Regions from separate parts of the Alteromonas sp. W364 genome, predicted to be linked through region 1. Evidence: predicted binding sites of a transcription regulator. Region 1 holds the regulator's gene; each other region holds the start of a gene.
The links. Region 1 encodes MetJ, which represses methionine synthesis genes. Its sites were predicted from a motif close to TAGACGTCTAGACGTCTA; they were not measured.
Positions count from the first base shown of each region.

Region 2: a site for MetJ is predicted at 1,762-1,779, ahead of metA (homoserine O-succinyltransferase). Genes of this name have one in related genera too.
Region 3: a site for MetJ is predicted at 1,944-1,961, ahead of metK (methionine adenosyltransferase). Genes of this name have one in related genera too.

Region 1 covers NZ_JAVRID010000005.1:149,895-153,184, reverse strand. Annotated here, with positions in the region: gene metF (methylenetetrahydrofolate reductase) at 19-909, opposite strand; gene metJ (met regulon transcriptional regulator MetJ) at 1,049-1,369, shown strand; gene RM556_RS09775 (DUF2959 domain-containing protein) at 1,377-2,030, opposite strand; gene pip (prolyl aminopeptidase) at 2,248-3,213, shown strand; gene dtd (D-aminoacyl-tRNA deacylase) at 3,210-3,290, shown strand, end outside.
Region 2 covers NZ_JAVRID010000004.1:165,775-169,064, reverse strand. Annotated here, with positions in the region: gene RM556_RS07970 (homocysteine S-methyltransferase family protein) at 1-650, opposite strand, end outside; gene metA (homoserine O-succinyltransferase) at 760-1,683, opposite strand; gene RM556_RS07960 (DUF2802 domain-containing protein) at 1,809-2,306, opposite strand; gene RM556_RS07955 (chemotaxis protein CheW) at 2,471-2,962, opposite strand; gene RM556_RS07950 (chemotaxis protein CheW) at 3,002-3,290, opposite strand, start outside.
Region 3 covers NZ_JAVRID010000002.1:307,659-310,948, forward strand. Annotated here, with positions in the region: gene RM556_RS04175 (M48 family metallopeptidase) at 1-567, opposite strand, end outside; gene metK (methionine adenosyltransferase) at 661-1,812, opposite strand; gene tkt (transketolase) at 2,163-3,290, shown strand, end outside.

The DNA.
Region 1 (3,290 bases):
ATCAGGAAATAACACTGCCTATTTCGAATGGCTACGCAATCCTAGCATATGACATATTGCGTAACTGAGTTCACTGCGATTCAGAGTATAAAAGTGAAAGTGCTTCACCCCTTCTTTAGCTAACACCTTGACCATATCCATGGCTATGTTGGCACCAAGTAGGTTACGAGTTGCTTGATCGTCATCATCTAAACCTTCATACATTTTATGCAACCAATTTGGTACATGCACATTTGTAAAACCAGCAAAGCGCTGAAGAGTTTGATAGTTGGTCACGGGCAGAATACCGGGTACGATATCCAAGTCGATACCAGCAGCCGCGGCGCGGTCCCGAAAACGCAAGAACACACTGGTGTCGAAAAAGAATTGGGTGATTGCTTCATTCGCACCCGCTTCAGCTTTGCGTTTTAGATTCAATAGATCAAATTGAGCATTAGGTGCTTCTGGATGCTTTTCTGGATAAGCCGCGACCGAAATATCAAAATCTGCCACGTCCTTTAAAAGCGCGACTAAGTCTGAAGCGTACATATCAGTTTTATCCACACCTTGAGGTAAGTCTCCGCGCAGGGCAACGATGCGCTTGATGCCTGAGTCCCAGTAGTCCTTTGCAATTTGCTTTAACTCGCTAGGTGAGGCATCAACACATGTAAGGTGTGGTGCTGTTGGCACGCCTGTTTCGTTGTTAATACGCTTAACAACAGAATGAGTGCGATCACGTTCACCGCTATTCGCCCCATAGGTTACTGACATATATTTGGGTTTAAGAGGTGCTAATCGCTCAACAGATTTCCAAAGGGTGCTTTCCATTGCCGCAGAATTTGGCGGAAAAAACTCAAAAGACACCTCGATATCTCTCAATTCAGATAGAGATTGATTCAGTGCATCAATACCCTGTGCGTAGGAAACCATGTTACTTGCTCACTTATAGACGTTTAGACGTCTAAATTACGTTTTATACACCTAGACGTCAAGAAGTTTACACTTCTAGATTGATATTTTTTCTATTCCAGTTAGAATTTTCATATAACTAAAACCATTAAGGATTCACATGGCAGAGTGGAACGGTAAATATATACATCCCTACGCAGAACACGGAAAGAAGAACGAACAGGTAAAAAAAGTGACCGTATCGATTCCTATCAACGTGCTGCAAGTACTTACCGATGAGCGCACGCGCCGTCAAGTAAACAACCTTCGTCATGCAACCAACTCCGAATTGCTATGCGAAGCTTTCTTGCATGCGTTTACTGGGCAACCTTTACCCGACGACGCTGATCTAAAAAAGGACAATCCTCACCGTATTCCTGCTTCTGCCCGTGAAATCATGGAAAAAATGGGGCTCGATATCGATGCTGCTGAAGCTGAATAAGCGACGGTTAGCCTTTTATACCCGCAATAAATTCGTCAGATTGTTTAATTGCTGTATTCATTTCAGCAATTAAGCTTGTCACATCTTGCTTAATATTATTAAACTCGCCTTGCAATGCACCAATCGCGTTTGCATTCAGGTTGTGTTTTAAGGCTAAGACATTGTCTTGCAGCGCAATTAATACGGGATCCATGCTTTTTTCTACCTTACGCATGGAGCGCAGTAATGAATCGTATTTTCGTTTTGTTTCATTGAGTTTACGTTTGCTGTCACGCTTCAAGGTCGCACTGTTAATTAAATCTATTTCGTCTTCCCACTCTTCAAACAAAGCAGTGGCTACATCTTCAACTTTAATAATTCTCGCGGTGACCGCAGCTGCGCTGTCTTTGCTTGCACCCAATTGATCACTTAAATTTTTGTAGACGCTTTCTAACTCACCGCCATCGAAGTTAATTAACGCGCTAAACTCTTCTAAGGCTGAGGAAAACTGTTCCTGAGCTTCTTTTTGTGAATCTTGAGCGTCTTCCACTCTATCTACTAATAAATCTCGCTTTTCTACACCTAGCTTTTCCCACATGCCATAGTAAGCATTGTCTACTACCGACTGGCAAGCGCTTAAGCTTAATACCAAAACAAACATCATTGTAAGTATACGAAACATAATTCTTCCTTTCTGATTAAGACTGAAAATATAATTTTATTACCTTATCAATGCCTTAGGTATGTTCATCCTTACTTTTTCCCAAAATACCGTCAGCAATGATCTGCTAAGCAAAATAATGAGTTATAATACCACAAATCAAATGTTACATTTGTAAATAGCTTGTATCTGTCGCGTAAACGACACTTGTATTAGTTTAACAATAGTATTGAGTAGTATGAACGGACTCTTCCATACAAATAGCGCATATCAAACAGGCTTTATGTCTGTTTCTCATGGGCACGAGATATACGTTGAACAAAGCGGCAACCCCGACGGTATACCTCTCGTTTACCTTCACGGCGGACCAGGCGCCGGCTTAGGTCGCAATTACCAATGGCCTTTTGATCCTATCAAATATCGTATTATCGGCATTGATCAGCGGGGCTGCGGGCGTTCAACTCCCTTTGGCGATACACAACACAATACCACGCAGCTATTACTCGACGATGTTGAATTTGTAAGAGAGTCTTTAGGCATTCAGAAGTGGGTGGTATTTGGCGGTTCATGGGGTTCAACACTTGCCTTAATGTACGGCATTATGCATCCGGAAAATTGTCTCTCTTTAGTATTACGCGGTGTATTTTTAGCTCGAGAAGAAGATTTTGATTGGTTCCTTAGACCGAACGGTTGTGCAGCGCAAATCTACCCAGAAGCATATAAAAACTTTTCATCTCATATAAAAGACTTATCTTCATCAAGCGCGGTGTGTGAACAATTTATCGAGCTGTTTAAACACTCGGATAAAAGCGTGAGCTTTCCTGCACTCAAGTCTTGGTACGATTGGGAAGGTTATATCTCACGGCTAGTCGCCCCCAGTGTAATGGCCAGTGACCTTAGTGCGGATGCCCAAGTGAAAAGCCTCGCTCTGCTAGAGTGTCATTACCTTTTGAACAAGTGCTTTATTGATGAGAACTTCATCCTCAACAATATCGATGCATTGAAAGGAACACCTTGTCATATCGTGCATGGTAGATATGACATGGTCTGCAAATTAGAGGCTGCGTACTCTGTTCAGCAAGCCTTACCTTTGTCCACATTGAAAATTGTCAACAATGCCGGACACAGTATGTCTGAAATCGGCATTGCTAACGAACTCACACGGATTATGAATAACATGTTTGAGTTGGGTGCGATCCGTTGAAAGGACTGATTCAACGAGTAACACAGGCATCAGTGACAGTCGGCAGTGAAGTCGTTGGCTCGATTGACACTGGTCTA
Region 2 (3,290 bases), on a different contig from region 1:
TCAGTTATGGTGCCGGAAATCATAATAGGCAAACTGATACCTAAGGCTTCGAATACTTCTTCAACGGCAAACACGGCAGCTTTCGCGTTTAAGGTATCGAATATAGTTTCAACTAGGATCAAATCTACCTTGCCCTCAATTAACGCCAGTGTTGACTCCCGATACGCCGCCACAAGTTCGTCAAAGTGCACATTACGCTTTCCCGGATCGTTGACATCAGGTGAAATAGAGGCCGTTCTGCTTGTTGGACCAATCACACCAGCAACGAAACGCGGTTTCTCTGGCGTTTTTTCCGTAAACTCATCGGCAGCTTCTCTGGCAAGTTTTGCTGCTTGTAAATTAATATCTCGAGATAGCTCTTGCATATCGTAATCAGCCATGGAGATAGTGGTTGCATTAAAGGTGTTCGTTTCAATTATGTCTGCACCTGCAGCTAGGTATTCTAAATGAATTTGTTTAATGATCCCCGCTTGAGTAATCGCTAACAGGTCATTATTACCTTTGACATCACAATGCCAATTTGCATATTGAGAACCACGATAATCAGCTTCGTCTAGTTGATGTTTTTGAATCATCGTGCCCATCGCACCATCAAGAATCAAAATGCGTTTTTTTGCAGCCTCTTCTAACGCATCAGTTTGTCTCGCTATGCGTGCTTTGTGCTCTTTAGATAATCTTATTTCAGTTTGAAAACTTTCAGTCACGTTTTTTCTCGAAGTAAAGGTGATAAACAATATGTCGTAATAACCAAACTCTCGCTTACTTTCTGCGTAATTGAGTCAGGTCAAAAGGTGTATTCTGATAAACGTAATAATTCAACCAATTCGTTAGCAACAGACTACCATGAGACTTCCATCTGACTAAAGGAGCTTGGTTCGGATCGTCATTGGCAAAGTAGTTTTCGGGAACTTGTGGCGAAAGCTCCGCTTCAAGGTCTCGCTCATACTCTTGCGCTAAGGTAAGGGGATCGTATTCGGGATGGCCCGTCACAAACACTAAGCGCTTGTCATCAGTCGCAGAGATATATGTGCCGGCAGCATCTGATTGAGCCAATACCGTTAGTCCCTCAATGCTTTTGTAGTCAGCCTCTGCAACTTCGCCTACTCGACTGTGGGGTGCCCAAAACAGCGGATCAAAGCCGCGCATTAGCTCATCCTTCGCTTGTTCAACTTTATGCTCAAATACACCAGACAGTTTGTACTCTCGTATTTTCCTGTCTACCCCGTAAAAATGATAAAGCGCCGCATGAGCCGCCCAGCAAAGAAATAACGTAGACTGCACATTGTCTCTAGCCCAGTCTAGTAGCTCTGTCATCTTGTCCCAGTATTTAACATCCTCGTAATCTAATAAGCCTAGAGGTGCACCTGTCACAATCCAACCGTCGTAATTTTTGTCGGATACTTCACTAAATTCATGATAAAACGCATCCATATGCGATTTTGGCGTATTTTTTGGAGTGGTCTCATCAATGCGGATCAAGTCCACATTGATTTGTATCGGTGTATTAGATAGAAGGCGAAGGATTTGAATTTCGGTCTCGATCTTATTCGGCATTAAATTCAAAATTCCAACTTCAAGTGGCCTTATATTTTGGCTACCTGCACGACGACTATCCATCGCGAAAATATTCTCTTGAAGCAGAACATCGAGCGCTGGTAGGTCGGATGGAATATTAATGGGCATTCAGACCACCTATTTAGTCGTATAGAAAAGTAAAAGTTATGCCTCCATTCTGGCAATAATTACCCAAATGTCAACTTCTTTACGTCTAGACGTCCAAATTAGGTTTTCTATTGTGACAATTTGATTTATTTTCGCGCCTTTTCTTGAATACCCATCATGACTTCTACTTCTGCTCGCGGCAAATCACATGCTTCCATTACCTCAGCGACACTGGCTCCAGAGCGCACTAAACTCTGTGCTTTGGTATAGATTTTAGCTGTTGGCTCTTGCTCAACTAACTCCTGATATTGCGCAGAAAGTTTGTCTATTTGAACTTGCAAGTCTGCTATCGACTGGCTTATTTGTATAATATCTTGTTCTTTGGCGATATCACTTTGGCTGGTATTTTTGGTCACGTGATCAGCTTCTTGCAATTCAACGCTCAGTTTATTCTCTAATTCCGCAATGTTAGCTTTATTTGTTTCAATAATTTTATGCAAGCTGTTGAGCAGTTCAAGTGTGATATTTAATCGCTTATTCGTTTTGCTGCTAGCTTGTATTGCTATAATAGCGATACTTAGCGCGATAACGGCGACGATCAAACTCACCATTGTAGTCATTGATATTGGTTCAAGGGTTTCCATACTACCTCGCTGCGAGACTCGTTATAAATTGAATGAAACCAGTATATTCTTATTTTTGAGTAGGATACAAACTCAATGGCAACTATTTTATGCTACACACAAAACAAAAAGGCCACTATAGAAGTGGCCTCTCTTGACTGTAAAGCGTTTAGTCATGTAAACGCTTAAATGCCGCCTAACTCATCCCACTCATCATCGCTGAGTAGCTTGTTCAAGTCGACTAATATTAATAGCTGTCCGCCACGGTTGCTAACCCCTTGAATGAACTTAGCACTTTCTTCCGTACCAACGTTTGGCGCACTATCAATTTCAGATGAGCGTAAATAAACCACTTCGGCAACGCTATCAACTAATATGCCCACAACTTGCTCATCAGATTCAATGATCACGATCCGCGTATTATCAGTAATGTCTGTAGGGGGTAAACCGAACCGTGAACGAGTATCGATAACGGTAACAACATTACCACGTAGGTTAATAATCCCTAACACATAGTCGGGTGCTCCCGGCACCGGTGCGATCTCGGTATAACGCAAGACTTCTTGAACTTGCATAACGTTGATACCGTAAGTTTCCTCATCCAAACGATAAGTTACCCATTGCAAGACCTCATCATTAGGGTCGCTCGCGGCAATCGTTGTTCTTTCTTCGCTCATGTAATTTACTCCGTCGCACAACTAAGTTGCTGTTAGGCCTTACTGTTTGTTACTTAGCCCAGATTGTAACATTTGGACTAGCTCAGCAACATTAATTAAAGCACACATTTTCTCTTTTACCATACCAGCCAACCAAGGACGCTTCCCGGTATTCGCTCGCCATTTTACATCTGATTTATTTAACTCGACGGTATTAACCAGCTTTTCACAGGCTAATCCCCAAGGCGTTTTACCTAAATTTATCACAAAACGATAATCTAAGTTGTCGGCCATTTCTGGGCTATACTTTTCAGGCATTACCCACAACGCTGAATTCACAACATTGTAC
Region 3 (3,290 bases), on a different contig from region 1:
GGTGCGACTAAATGGCAAGGCGACAGCATATTGAGTAGTTAAACCCAGGCCCGACATAATCAAACCGCTATTGGACACTTCTTTTGCTTGCAGTACTTGGTTTACAATTTGTTGGCCCGTGCCAATCACGGCGTTTTGAGACACTCTTTCGTTACCGTGATGAGCGATTACATGACCTACCTCATGTCCGATAACAGCAGCAACTTGATGTTGGTTTACTGCTACATCTAATAAGCCTGTGTATACGCCTATTTTGCCGCCAGGTAAGGCGAAGGCATTTACCTGAGCATCATCAAAAACGACGACTTCCCATTCGCCATCAAACACGTCTTTAGACACGTGCTGAGTGATACTTTTAGCAATACATTGTACATATTCATTTTGCACCGCTTTATTAGATATTTTGATATCCGACTTCATCCCAGCGAATGCTTGTACGCCCATTTCGCTCAGCTGTGACTCTGGAAACAACAATAACTGAGAACGGCCTGTTGGCGACGTTGTGCAAGCGACTAGCGCTACACTCAGTAATGCAGCGGAACTGACCATGATAAATCTGCGAAGCATATTAATTCCTTATAAAAAAACGCCCCCATACAGGAGGCATTATTTGAATCTCAATGTACCGATTGGCACTCTGAACCTAAGCCTTGTGAACTATTATAGCCCAGCAGCTGCTCTCAGGTCATTGGCTTTGTCGGTTTTTTCCCATGGAAATTCATCTCTACCAAAGTGCCCATACGCTGCAGTTGCTTTATAGATAGGGCGCTCTAAGTCGAGCATAGTAATTAAACCATAGGGACGCAAATCAAAATGTTCACGCACTAAATTCGTTAACACATTATCACTGACTTTGCCTGTTCCGAAGGTTTCGACAGAAATAGAAGTCGGTTCAGCCACACCAATCGCATAGGAAACTTGAATTTCACAACGATCAGCAAGACCAGCGGCAACGATATTTTTAGCCACATAACGACCAGCATATGCCGCCGAGCGATCAACTTTTGACGGATCTTTACCTGAAAATGCACCGCCGCCATGACGTGCCATGCCACCGTAGGTATCGACGATGATTTTACGACCCGTCAAACCACAATCACCCATTGGACCACCTATAACAAAACGACCGGTCGGGTTAATGTGAAATTGCGTTTGTTTAGTAAGCCACTGAGCGGGAAGCACTGGCTTAATGATTTCTTCCATGACTGCTTCACGTAACACTTCATTACTGACTGAGTCACAGTGCTGGGTTGATAGAACCACTGCGTCGATGCCTACAGGTTTGTTATCTTCGTAAACAAAGGTGACTTGACTCTTAGCATCTGGACGCAACCAATTAAGCTTGCCGCTTTTTCTCATTTCCGCTTGCTTATGCACAAGACGGTGGGCGAAAGTGACTGGCGCTGGCATTAAGACGTCGGTTTCATTACTCGCGTAACCAAACATTAAACCTTGGTCACCCGCGCCTTGTTCCTCTGGTGAAGAGCGATCAACACCTTGATTAATATCGTTCGATTGTTTACCAATAGCATTCAATACCGCGCAAGAATCAGCATCAAAGCCCATATCAGAATGGGTATAACCGATTTCTTTTACCGTTTTTCTTGTTAACTCTTCTATATCGACCCAGGCTTTGGTGTTAATTTCACCGCCAACCAAAACCATCCCCGTTTTGACGAAGGTTTCACAAGCGACGCGCGCTTTTGGATCTATTTCTAAGATGGCATCTAAAACGGCATCTGAAATTTGGTCTGCAATTTTGTCAGGATGTCCTTCAGACACTGACTCTGATGTAAATAAATGGCTAGCCATGAATTATCCTATAGTTACAAACCAAGGGACGCGTTCTCAATAATGAACACGAATTGGCCCTTGGATTTTCGTTGCTTCAGTTCAATATCGACATTGTAGTCGAAAAAATGAATTTTACCAATCTTTACTTCTAGACGTCTAAAAGTCTAGTCGGGTTTAGGGCTGATACGGCTTGTCGAGAATTTTGGATGTTTAAAAATGCGATTAAAGCAAAAAAATCAACACAGAAACGCCGAATAATGATTGAACAAAGTCGCTCGGTGTATGAGAATACGCCCTCAGTTTGAGGAACCGCGGTCAAGCCCTCGGATTCTTACAGCATTATGTAATCGAAGTATCAAGGAGAGCTCATGCCATCACGTCGTCATTTAGCCAACGCCATTAGAGCGTTAAGTATGGACGCTGTTCAACAAGCCAAGTCAGGACACCCTGGCGCCCCGATGGGAATGGCCGATATTGCGCAAGTTTTGTGGACAGACTTTATGTCGCACAACCCGAACAATCCTAACTGGGCAAACCGTGATCGTTTTGTGCTTTCCAATGGGCATGGCTCGATGCTCTTATATTCTCTATTGCACCTCACAGGCTACGAACTGCCAATTGAGGAATTAAAGCAATTTCGTCAATTACACTCTAAAACCCCAGGTCACCCGGAATATGGTTATGCGCCAGGCGTCGAAACTACGACAGGTCCTTTAGGGCAGGGCATAACGAATGCGGTTGGTATGGCGATCGCAGAAAAAGTGCTTGCTGCGCAGTTTAATAGAGACTCATTCAATGTTGTTGATCACCAAACCTATGCTTTCTTAGGCGACGGCTGTTTAATGGAAGGCATTTCCCATGAGGCATGCTCTCTTGCTGGTACCTTAGGTTTAGGTAAATTGATCGCATTTTGGGATGACAATGGTATTTCTATCGATGGTGAAGTTGAAGGATGGTTTAGCGACGACACACCGAAACGGTTTGAGTCCTATGGCTGGCAAGTGATTGCAGGTGTTGATGGTCACGATCCTGAGCAAATCGCCGCTGCAATTGAAAAAGCGAAGGCAGAAACCTCTCGTCCAAGTTTGATTTGCTGTAAAACAGTGATCGGTTTTGGTTCGCCAAATAAGCAAGGTAAAGAAGATTGTCACGGTGCACCACTAGGTGACGATGAAATTGCATTGGTCAGAAAAGAATTGGATTGGCCGCATGCTGCGTTTGACGTACCTGCCGACGTTTATGCAGGGTGGGACGGCAAAGCCAAAGGTACTGAAGCCGAAGCGGCTTGGGATGCTATGTTTGCTGAATACCAACAAGCTCATCCTGAATTGGCACAAGAATTTATTCGTCGTAAAACCCATGGCTTGCCAGAAAACTGGGGGCATGACGCAAACAAATACATCAGAGGTTTGCAAGCAAACCCTGAAAACATCGCTACGCGCAAAGCGTCTCAAAATGCATTGAATGCTTTTGGTCCATTGCTACCTGAGCTCCTA